DNA from 3 places in the Lactiplantibacillus sp. 3062 genome. Region 1 is predicted to be linked to each of the others. Evidence: predicted binding sites of a transcription regulator. Region 1 holds the regulator's gene; each other region holds the start of a gene.
The links. The regulator NrdR, encoded in region 1, represses ribonucleotide reductase genes. The targets are predictions, from matches to a motif close to ACACNATATATNGTGT.
Positions count from the first base shown of each region.

Region 2: a site for NrdR is predicted at 1,612-1,627, ahead of nrdD (anaerobic ribonucleoside-triphosphate reductase). Genes of this name have one in related genera too.
Region 3: a site for NrdR is predicted at 1,704-1,719, ahead of ACWQAU_RS07390 (redoxin NrdH). Genes of this name have one in related genera too.

Region 1 is NZ_JBVAYE010000002.1:485,049-488,297, forward strand. Features, by position in the region: gene ACWQAU_RS05335 (replication initiation and membrane attachment family protein) at 1-1,297, opposite strand, end outside; gene nrdR (transcriptional regulator NrdR) at 1,319-1,834, opposite strand; gene coaE (dephospho-CoA kinase) at 1,876-2,469, opposite strand; gene mutM (bifunctional DNA-formamidopyrimidine glycosylase/DNA-(apurinic or apyrimidinic site) lyase) at 2,479-3,249, opposite strand, start outside.
Region 2 is NZ_JBVAYE010000004.1:60,378-63,626, reverse strand. Features, by position in the region: gene nrdD (anaerobic ribonucleoside-triphosphate reductase) at 1-1,547, opposite strand, end outside; gene ACWQAU_RS08010 (hypothetical protein) at 1,996-2,469, shown strand; gene ACWQAU_RS08005 (peptide deformylase) at 2,612-3,022, shown strand; gene ACWQAU_RS08000 (FAD:protein FMN transferase) at 3,104-3,249, shown strand, end outside.
Region 3 is NZ_JBVAYE010000003.1:293,873-297,121, reverse strand. Features, by position in the region: gene nrdE (class 1b ribonucleoside-diphosphate reductase subunit alpha) at 1-1,264, opposite strand, end outside; gene ACWQAU_RS07390 (redoxin NrdH) at 1,403-1,633, opposite strand; gene ACWQAU_RS07385 (class I SAM-dependent methyltransferase) at 1,856-2,464, shown strand; gene tadA (tRNA adenosine(34) deaminase TadA) at 2,467-2,973, shown strand; RNA gene ffs (signal recognition particle sRNA small type) at 3,027-3,113, shown strand.

The sequences.
Region 1 (3,249 bases):
TCTCAGTCTGTTGCTGTTGTTGGGCCCACTTTGGCATAATCTCCTTACGCGCCGGCCGATTATTCTTGCGCCGTGTTGGTGTTGATTTCGGCTGTTTACGTTGCTTCAAATACATCAAAGCCGCTTCCGGCGTCGTAATGCCGTGTTGTTGCCAATCATTGGCGACTGTTTCTAGCAAATTACGATTAAGGGCAGCTAACTCCCGATTTTGCAATAAGTAGTAGATCACCATGTTGATGACGGCATTGGGTAATACCCCCCGACCAATTAAATCATGAACTAGTCGGTTCTCACCGCTCGTCACAAAACCATGTTTCTCCTGCTTCAAAGCTGATAAAAAGTCATACGGTGCTGTCTGCTTAGCATACGTCACGAGTTGCTGCTCAGCTGTTGAGAGTTGTGCTGAAGCCTTGGTATCCTTAGCGGTCGTCGTTGCAACCGGTGCTTCCGTAGCGACCTGCTGACTCGAAACTGCGGGCCGTTCATAGCGCCGCGCAATCAATAATTTCAATTGATTTTCATCAAACTGACCCGTTGTTAAACTAGCCACTTCACTGATTAACTTAGCCATCTCAATCTCACTGATGCCGTAGACCCGACTTTCCGTAATGATCAGTTGCCGTGAACTCGCAACCTGTTTGAGATCAACATAGTTCTGCTTCAAAATTTGCCCCAACAGTTGCCAGTCAAAGTCATCGTCACTGAGCACGGGCGAGTGATCCTCGGCCGGTTCATTGGCCGCCAATTGGGCGCGCACCTTTTGCACTGAAAGAGGTGGCGTCGTAACTTTTTGACTATCAACGTGAAACACATCTAAGATATTTGCCGTCACGTCTTTGGCAGCCGTCAAGTCAATCGGCTGTGCTGCAAAATCGCCAGCAAGTTGTTGATAACGTAACTCACCGACCGTATCTAACAATAGGACACTCAATAGATCATCCGCAAAGAATTGTAACGCCAGTAATGGTGCTTGTAGTTGATAAATGTACATGGCACCCAATTCATCTTGTTGATAATAGCTGCGCAACAAGCCAGTTGCTTCAAGTTTACGCCGAGCCGCTAACACCGTCGGCAAGTCCACATTTAGGATGCCAAGCAGTTCCGCGTGACTGCGTCGATTGCTCAGCTCATTCTCGCTACTCTGTAAGCTACGTAACGCCGCGTACAAGCTATATGCCAAGGGCCCCATCAGTGGCAAGTATAATTCCGCCAATACAGCTTGTTGCGCCGCACTAAGCGCTGGTGCTTGCGGGACCACTAACCCAGTTTTGGGTGTTAAGGGTTCATCATTTGGCATGTTGTTCACCATTCTTTTTCACTAATCTTTTTTTCGTTTAGGTGCGTGGGTCGTCTTCGCTGACGGTTTTGCCAGTTTGACCTTATCACGCTCCATCATATCTTGGAGCTCATTCAAGAAGACGTGCATATCCTTGAATTGCCGGTAAACACTGGCAAAACGAATGTACGAAATTTCGTCAATATCTGCCAATTGCTCCATGACATACTCACCGATAACTTGGCTTGAAATTTCATTTTCGCCCAGTGACCGGACCTTATTTTCAACATCATCAACGACGCCCGTCATGGTTTCCATGCTAACGGGTCGTTTCTCGGCCGAGCGAATAATTCCGCGCAAGACTTTTTCACGATTGAATTCTTCGCGGGCACCATTTTTCTTAATGACTAATAATGGCGTGGCTTCGACCCGTTCAAATGTTGTGAACCGGAACCCACAGTTTTCGCATTCCCGGCGCCGTCGAATCACGCGACCATCATCAGTTGGTCGACTGTCAACCACGCGGGAGCCATTATGATGACAATGTGGACATTGCATAGACTTCTCACCCCTTGTAACAACTAACAATCAGTTTTTCTTTATTTAGTAATAGTTTTCAGCCATTTTAACACGGCTGCTTTAGTTTTATCAATGTTGGCCCCGTTATCAATGACAACGTCAGCCCTTGCGACCTTCTGTGCAAGTGGCATTTGGCTGTCAATTCGTGCCTGAGCCGCCTGTTGCGATAAGTGGTTACGCGCCATCAACCGCTGCAATACTACGGCGGGTGATGCCGTCACAACCAACACTTGATCACAAACGTGTTGCCAGCCACTTTCAAATAACAACGGCACATCTAAAATAATTGCGTCTGGCTGTTGCTGGTTCGCCGCGACAATCGCTTCGAACATCGCGTACTGAATCGGTAACCGTGTAATTGCGGTTAAGGCTTGTAAAGCTTGAGCATCGTTAAAAACCAACTGGCCAAGCCATGGCCGATTCAGCCGCCCGTCTGCCAGCACTGCTTGCTGACCAAAGTGCGCCACAATCTTTTGGGTCGTCGGTTGGCCTGGTCCTTCAACCTGCCACGCGATTTTATCCGCATCAACGATTGGTAACTTAGTTGCCAGCAGCTTAGAAACAGTCGACTTACCAGTGGCAATGCCACCAGTCAATCCAATCAACTTTGTCATCTTGATCACCTACAACCGTTGTTCTAACGGGCAAAAATGGGTCCCTCGCTGTGCCACTTTGATTTTCTCAATAATTGTGCCACACCGTTCGCAAGGTTCCCCTTCACGACCATAGACGTGTAAGTGATTTTGAAACTGACCGGCTTCACCAAATGCCGTTGAAAATGAATGAACAGTGGTGCCGTGACCTTTAATTGCCATCGCCATTTCATCAATAATGTTTTGGCGCAATGTTGCAATCTCATCAGTAGTTAGTGAATTAGCAGGCCGCATTGGATGAATCTTACTCATCCATAGCGTTTCGTCCGCGTAAATATTCCCAATGCCCGCAATCTTACTTTGATCCAACAATAGTGGCTTGATCATCTTTTTCGACTTGCCAAAAGTGGCCGTCATATAAGCCAGTGTTAACTGTTCAGCAACGGGTTCCGGGCCAATTGTCCGCAATCCCGCCACCGTGTTTTCTTCACCGGTCGGCACGAGCGTCATTCGCCCGAACTTACGCGTATCGTTGTACAGCAAATCACGATCATCGGTCAGATGGAAGATCACGTGCGTGTGTTTACCTTGATCTTCACCACGCGGTACAACATTATACTTGCCTTCCATCCGCAAATGCGACACCATCGTCAGACCATTGCTAAAGCGAAACAACAAATACTTCCCCCGCCGATCAATGGTCTGGATCGTTTGGTTGGCTAAACGCTGTTTGAAACTATCGACATCATTATTAATAATTTTCGGCCAAAAAACCTCGATACTAGCAATCGTTGCCCCGCT
Region 2 (3,249 bases), on a different contig from region 1:
TCTTGTTCCCAGTTCGGACCAAAGAAGGTCGTGCAGACTTCATAAATTCCAATGTATCCCAGTGAAATAGTCGCCCGCTGATTTTTGAAGAGCTCATCGACATTACCACCTGCTGGTAGCCGCTTACCAAACGCCCCATACATGTATAAGAGTGGTGCATTTTCCGGCTTAGCTTCCTTCGTTCGTTCGATACGGTACGCGAGTGCTTCATGACAAGTCGCCATCCGTTCCTCGAAGATTTCCCAGAACAACTGTTGGTCCCCATGTGCGGCTAACGCGATTCGTGGCAGGTTGACTGTCACCACGCCCAAATTCATCCGGCCCGAGTTTACCTCGACACCATTTTCATCACGCCAACCTTGTAAGAAGGACCGGCACCCCATCGGCGTCTTAAAACTCCCCGTTAATGCCTTGATCTTGTCATACATTAAAAGGTCGGGATACATCCGCTTGGTCGAACACTCAATCGCGAGCATTTTAATATCATAATTGGGATCATTCGGACTTAAATTTAACCCCCGCTTCATCGTGAAGATCAATTTAGGAAAAATCGCAGTTCGGTGCTCCTTACCGAGTCCCTTGATTCGAATCTGGAGAATCGCCTTTTGAATTTCTCGTTCAATCCAACTAGTTCCTAGACCAAAATTGACCGTGGTAAACGGCGTCTGGCCCTGTGACGAATATAACGTATTGATTTCATACTCAAGGGCTTGCATCGCGTCATAGATATCTTTTTTAGTTTTGGCTTTCGCATAAGCTTCCCGCTGATCGGCAGGGACCCACTTTTTCGCATCAGTCATATGTTTTTGATAGTTGATTGCCGCATAGGGAGCCAATAATTGGTCGACCCGGTTAGCGGAACAGCCACCATACTGTAATGAAGCCACGTTGGCAATGATCTGCGCCATTTGCGCTGTAGCCGTTTGAATCGACCGGGGTGAGGCAACTTCGGCGTTCCCAATCTTATACCCATTTTTGAACATGCCGTCAAAATCAATCAAGCAACAGTTCGTTTCAGGCGTGACTGGTGAATAATCGAGATCATGCCAATGGATATCGCCACGCAGATGCGCCTTAGCCACGACATCTGGTAGCATCTTCAAGCCCATGGCGCGACTTGCAGCACCGGCTTCTAAGTCGCGTTGCGTGTTAAAAATCGTACTATCCTTATTTGCATTTTCATGCACAACGCTGGCATCGCGCTCAAACAACTTTTCAATCCGTCCTTGAACATTAGTTGCTGCCGCAAACCGCTGCTGTTCAGCTTCAAAGTAATCCTGATATGCCTTAGCTGCCGCGGTCAGGCCTTGCGCATTCAAAATCTGCATCATGGTACTACGTAGCTCCCGAGTATCAATGTTGTCAGCATCTTGATACTGGGCAACAAGGGCCTGCTTGACGACCCGTACCTCGTCATCAGTCGCTAACAACCGTCGTAAGACAAAGTCAATTTTATACGGATGAAATTTCGTTTGTTCGCCACCCCGCTTTGTGACGGTCAGTGGCCGTAATTGGTCTAATATATCGTTAGTTGTCGTTGTTAGCATCTTAATTCCCCACTTTTCAAAGTCATTGATTGAATACAATTGATAGTGCGTTCTGTTTGAATCAATACTATATATAGTAGCTCATTTCCATTAACTTGCCCATTGCCAAAATTAACTGTCACCTTCAGTTGTGTACACCAAATCGCTTTAATCGTCCGGTTAGTGCGTCTTTGGAATATTTAAAAAATATTTTTTATACTGTTTTTTATCTAATATCAGAATATTTAATCAATCTCGTTAACTACCGAACCAACCTTGATACGGCTTGCTTTCAATATTTTTCACACGCCATAAACCGAATTTTAATTCGTTAAAAATTAAGCTGAACACAACCAAGTTGTTGTAAACTGATTAACTTATGACTATTTTGTTTAACTCATGCGGCGGATTCGCTATAATGAAATTAAGTCCTCATTGAGGGATGTGGACATTGGAGGAGAGAATAATTATGCAAAAAAGCAGGGGAATAATCGTTGGCTTGTTGTTGACAGGGCTACTGACAGGATGCCATTCTGCCACTGACACACAAACGCCCACCGTTCAACCAGCAACATCAAAAGTCAGCGCCGTTCGCTCAGTCACGACTCGGGATTTCTTAGGTCGCTGGGTCAGCGCTAGACCAGCAATGAGTCTGTACCTCAGTACCAATCATCAAGTTGCTTGGTTCCGACGCGGACATACGTCCATTCGTAGTCGCGCAACGTTAACGTTAAGTGATACACGTGCCACGTTCACAATCGATCACAATGTTGCAAAACTGACCCTCAACGACGCTAATCAAATGACCATGAATTATCAAGGGACTAATATCGCACTGATTAAAGATCCAAATTGGCAGCCTGAACACAACCAGGTTCCCACCACAACTAATGACGCCTTAAAGGCGGGCACCTTAACGCCAACATTTAAATTGTCGTACTAATTGAAGGCCACACCACATTTGCACGTTGACTTGTGTGAGTGTGGTGTTTTTTTTAGGGCCTGACAACTAGCGAACGACTTGCTTCTGTCAACCGTGCTCTCTATAATTAAATTAATATGACTAATCAATGGAGGAACATCAAATGATTCGACCAATTGTGCATGATCCCGCCGCGCTTAGTGTCCCTGCTGACTTAGCAACCCCTGCAGACACTCAAGTCTTGACTGATTTACTGGATACCCTCGCCGCACACACCGATAATTGCGTTGGAATGGCCGCGAATATGATTGGGGTCAACAAACAAATTATTGTCGTGCAACTCGGTCCCTTTGCAATTGCAATGATCAATCCGAAGATCATTGATCATCACGGCACTTACGAGACTAAGGAAGGCTGCCTGTCCTTACCTGGTGAACGTCCGACTAGCCGCTATCACCAAATCACGGTGAAATATAAAGATCAACACTTTAAACCGCAACAACAACGATTCAACGACTTCACAGCACAAATTATTCAACATGAATTAGATCACTGTGCAGGGAAACTGATTTAATTGTGCCTACTTCTAACTGAGCGGGAATAAATGTTCAGTTTGCTGAACTCGTTGATATTTATGAAAGATAGGACTGGTTTTATGACAACTTTAGCTTATAATGGCGAGACAGCAATTCCTGCACTCGCTCAGCAGCGTCGACACCAAGCTCATCACGCGCTCGGTACCGACATTGATTTGACCCTTTTTGGTAGTGATAGTGACCAGTACCTACAAGCTGCTTGCGA
Region 3 (3,249 bases), on a different contig from region 1:
AGGTCATTAAGTTAACAATGTTAGTCGAACCAAGGTTACAACTAATATCAGTTCCCAACTTCTCATACTGTTGTTGGTCATCAATTAATGATGGGGTTTGCACTTGCATCACTTCTGAGCACAAGTTACTCATCACGATTTTACCGTCGATAGGATTTTCGCGGTTCGCGGTATCAATGTTGACGACGTATGGGTAGCCAGATTCTTGTTGTAACTTGCTGATTTCATTTTCAAGGTCACGCGCCTTGATCTTAGTTTTACGGATGTTCGGGTTCTTAACCATATTGTCGTATTCTTTGGTGATATCGACATATGAGAACGGTACCCCGTATTCGCGTTCAACGCCGTAAGGACTGAAGAGATACATATCAGCGTCAGCCTTGATCAACTCGTAAAACTTGTCGGGTACGGTGACACCGAGTGAAAGCGTCTTGAGCCGAATCTTTTCGTCGGCGTTTTCCTTCTTAGCAGAAAGAAAGGCAATAATATCTGGATGAAAGACACTAAGGTAAACGACCCCGGCACCTTGACGTTGACCTAATTGGTTAGAGTAGGAGAAACTGTCTTCTAATAATTTCATGACGGGTACGACCCCACTAGCAGCGCCATCGATATGCTTGATTGGATCACCGGCACCCCGTAAGTTGCTGAGGTTAATACCGACCCCGCCACCGATCCGAGAAAGTTGTAACGCGGAGTTAATCGTCCGGCCGATTGAGTTCATATCATCGGTCGATTGAATCAAGAAGCAAGAAATCAATTCACCACGCCGGGCCCGGCCAGCATTGAGAAAACTGGGGGTGGCTGGTTGATAACGTTGGTGAACGATTTCGTCGGCCAGGTCCATCGCCAAGTCTTCATTACCATCAGCAAAGTAGAGGGCGTTCATTGCCACACGGTCAATAAAGTTTTCCAAGTAATAGTCGCCATCATCCGTCTTTAAGGCGTATTGGGCATAAAATTTGTAAGCCGCCATAAACGTCTTGAAGTGGAAGTCTTGCGACCGCAAGTAATCGTAAAGTTTTTCGATAAAGCTAAAATCATACTTATCAATGGCAGGGGTTTCCAAATAGTCGTGTTCACGTAGGTAGTCAAAGCGCGCCTTAAGACTATCAAATTTCATCGTGTTCGGTTCAACATTTTGTTCAAGGAAAGCGGCAAGTGCCTCCTGATCCTTGTTGAGCGGAATCTGATTGTTAACGGGAATATTGATCTCATTATTTAAGTCGTAATACGTGACGTCTTTTAAATCTTTTAAGGTCATAAGGAATCCTCTTTCTATCAGTATAATTGTGGCTGGCAAAATCGACGACCCACAATCAGTAGGTTGATGATTGTGGGTCGTTTATCATATTTTAAAGGGTAAACCAGCTATGTAACCACGCAAAAAAGCGTGAACAAACTAAACAGCTAATTGTTTTAAAGCATCAGGACGGAAGCCGGCAATGCTGTCTTCGCCATTGATTTCAACGACCGGAACAGCATGGAAACCTTGATTCTTCAGGTAATCGACGTATTCAGGATTCGTATTGATGTTCTTCTCTTCAAAGGCAATATTGTGCGCCGTGAGGAACTTCTTAGTCATCTTGCATTGCATGCAGTTGTTTTTAGTAAATACAGTAACTTTTTTCATTTTTCATCATCCTAACTCGTTTTTCTGATAAATTTAGTATACAACATGTGGTGAAAAAAACAATCAAAAAACACAACATCTAGGGTGTGGTAAAAATCACAAGCCCTAGATGTTGTGTTAGTGTCAGCTTTTAACCGACTAAAAAGTTTTTTAAATTATTTGTGGTTCACTCGCTGAATCAGTTATCATAGATATAGACCAGAAATTTAGAGGAAAATAAATATGACCAACTATTATTATACACACAATCCGGATATTGTGCATGATGAAAAGCAATGGAATTTTGAAATTTTTAATCACTCGTTTAAATTTACGACGGACAACGGTGTCTTCTCCAAGCGTACCGTGGATTACGGCTCACGAACACTACTTGCAGCGTTTGATCCAACTGATTTGTCAGCGGGCCCAATGCTAGATTTGGGAACCGGATATGGTCCCATTGGGATGGCGCTCGCGTATCAATCACCCGAACGAACGGTTGATATGGTCGATGTGAACGAGTTAGCGCTAAGCTTAGCGCGTAAAAATGTTGCTTTGAACCAAATTACGAATACCAATATTTTTACGTCTGATGTCTATCAACAAGTGACCGCGACTAATTACGCGGCGATTGTCACCAACCCACCGGTGCGCGCAGGTAAGGCAGTGGTGGATGCGATGTTAACGGGGGCCGTTTCACGGCTAGTCGTTGGTGGAACACTCACCGTCGTTTTACAGAAAAAGCAGGGCGCACCATCTGCGAAGAAATTGATGCAAACGACCTTTGGTAATTGTCAGGTGATTAAGAAGGACAAAGGGTATTACATCCTACAAAGTGTAAAGGAGGGATAGTCGTGACGGAACCAACAGCGGAAGACTGGATGCAAGAAGCATTACATGAAGCGCGGATGGCCTACTTAATTGGCGAAGTGCCGATTGGGGCCGTGATCGTTCACCAGGGTGAAATTATTGGCCGTGGTCACAATTTACGGGAGCATGGTCAGGATGCAACGATGCACGCGGAAATTATTGCGATTCAGGAAGCTTGCGAATATTTGCATAGTTGGCGATTAGCCGATTGTCAGCTATATGTCACCTTGGAACCATGTTTGATGTGTAGTGGGGCTATTATTAATGCACGGCTACCTGAACTCTACTTTGGTGCCCGTGATCCCAAGGCTGGCGCCGTTCGTAGTTTGTATCAGGTGATGGATGATACCCGGTTAAATCATCAAGTAACGGTTCATGAACGCATCTTGGCACGTCCGGCCGGCGAGATGTTGGAAAACTTCTTCCGTGGGATTCGTAAACGGAAAAAGGCGGCTAAAAAAGCACGACGTGAAGCTGCTGAAAAAAATTAGGCCGATGGCTGGTAATTGTGGCGCAAATCATGTATTATAGTATTTGCCGCAAGGCCAAAAGGCAAGGGTGGATTTACGAATCGTGTCAGGTCCGGAAGGAAGCAGCACTAAGTTTGCTTCATCTTGTGCCTTTTGTTTTTATGAAATGTAACAGCTCTTAGCCATTCGGTTGAGAGCTTTTTATTTAAATTAAATATTGAGTGCTAGTTTTGAACGTGCTGATAGGTTGGTTTATTTTTATTTACCTATTATTATAGTAGTAATACGTTATTTGGG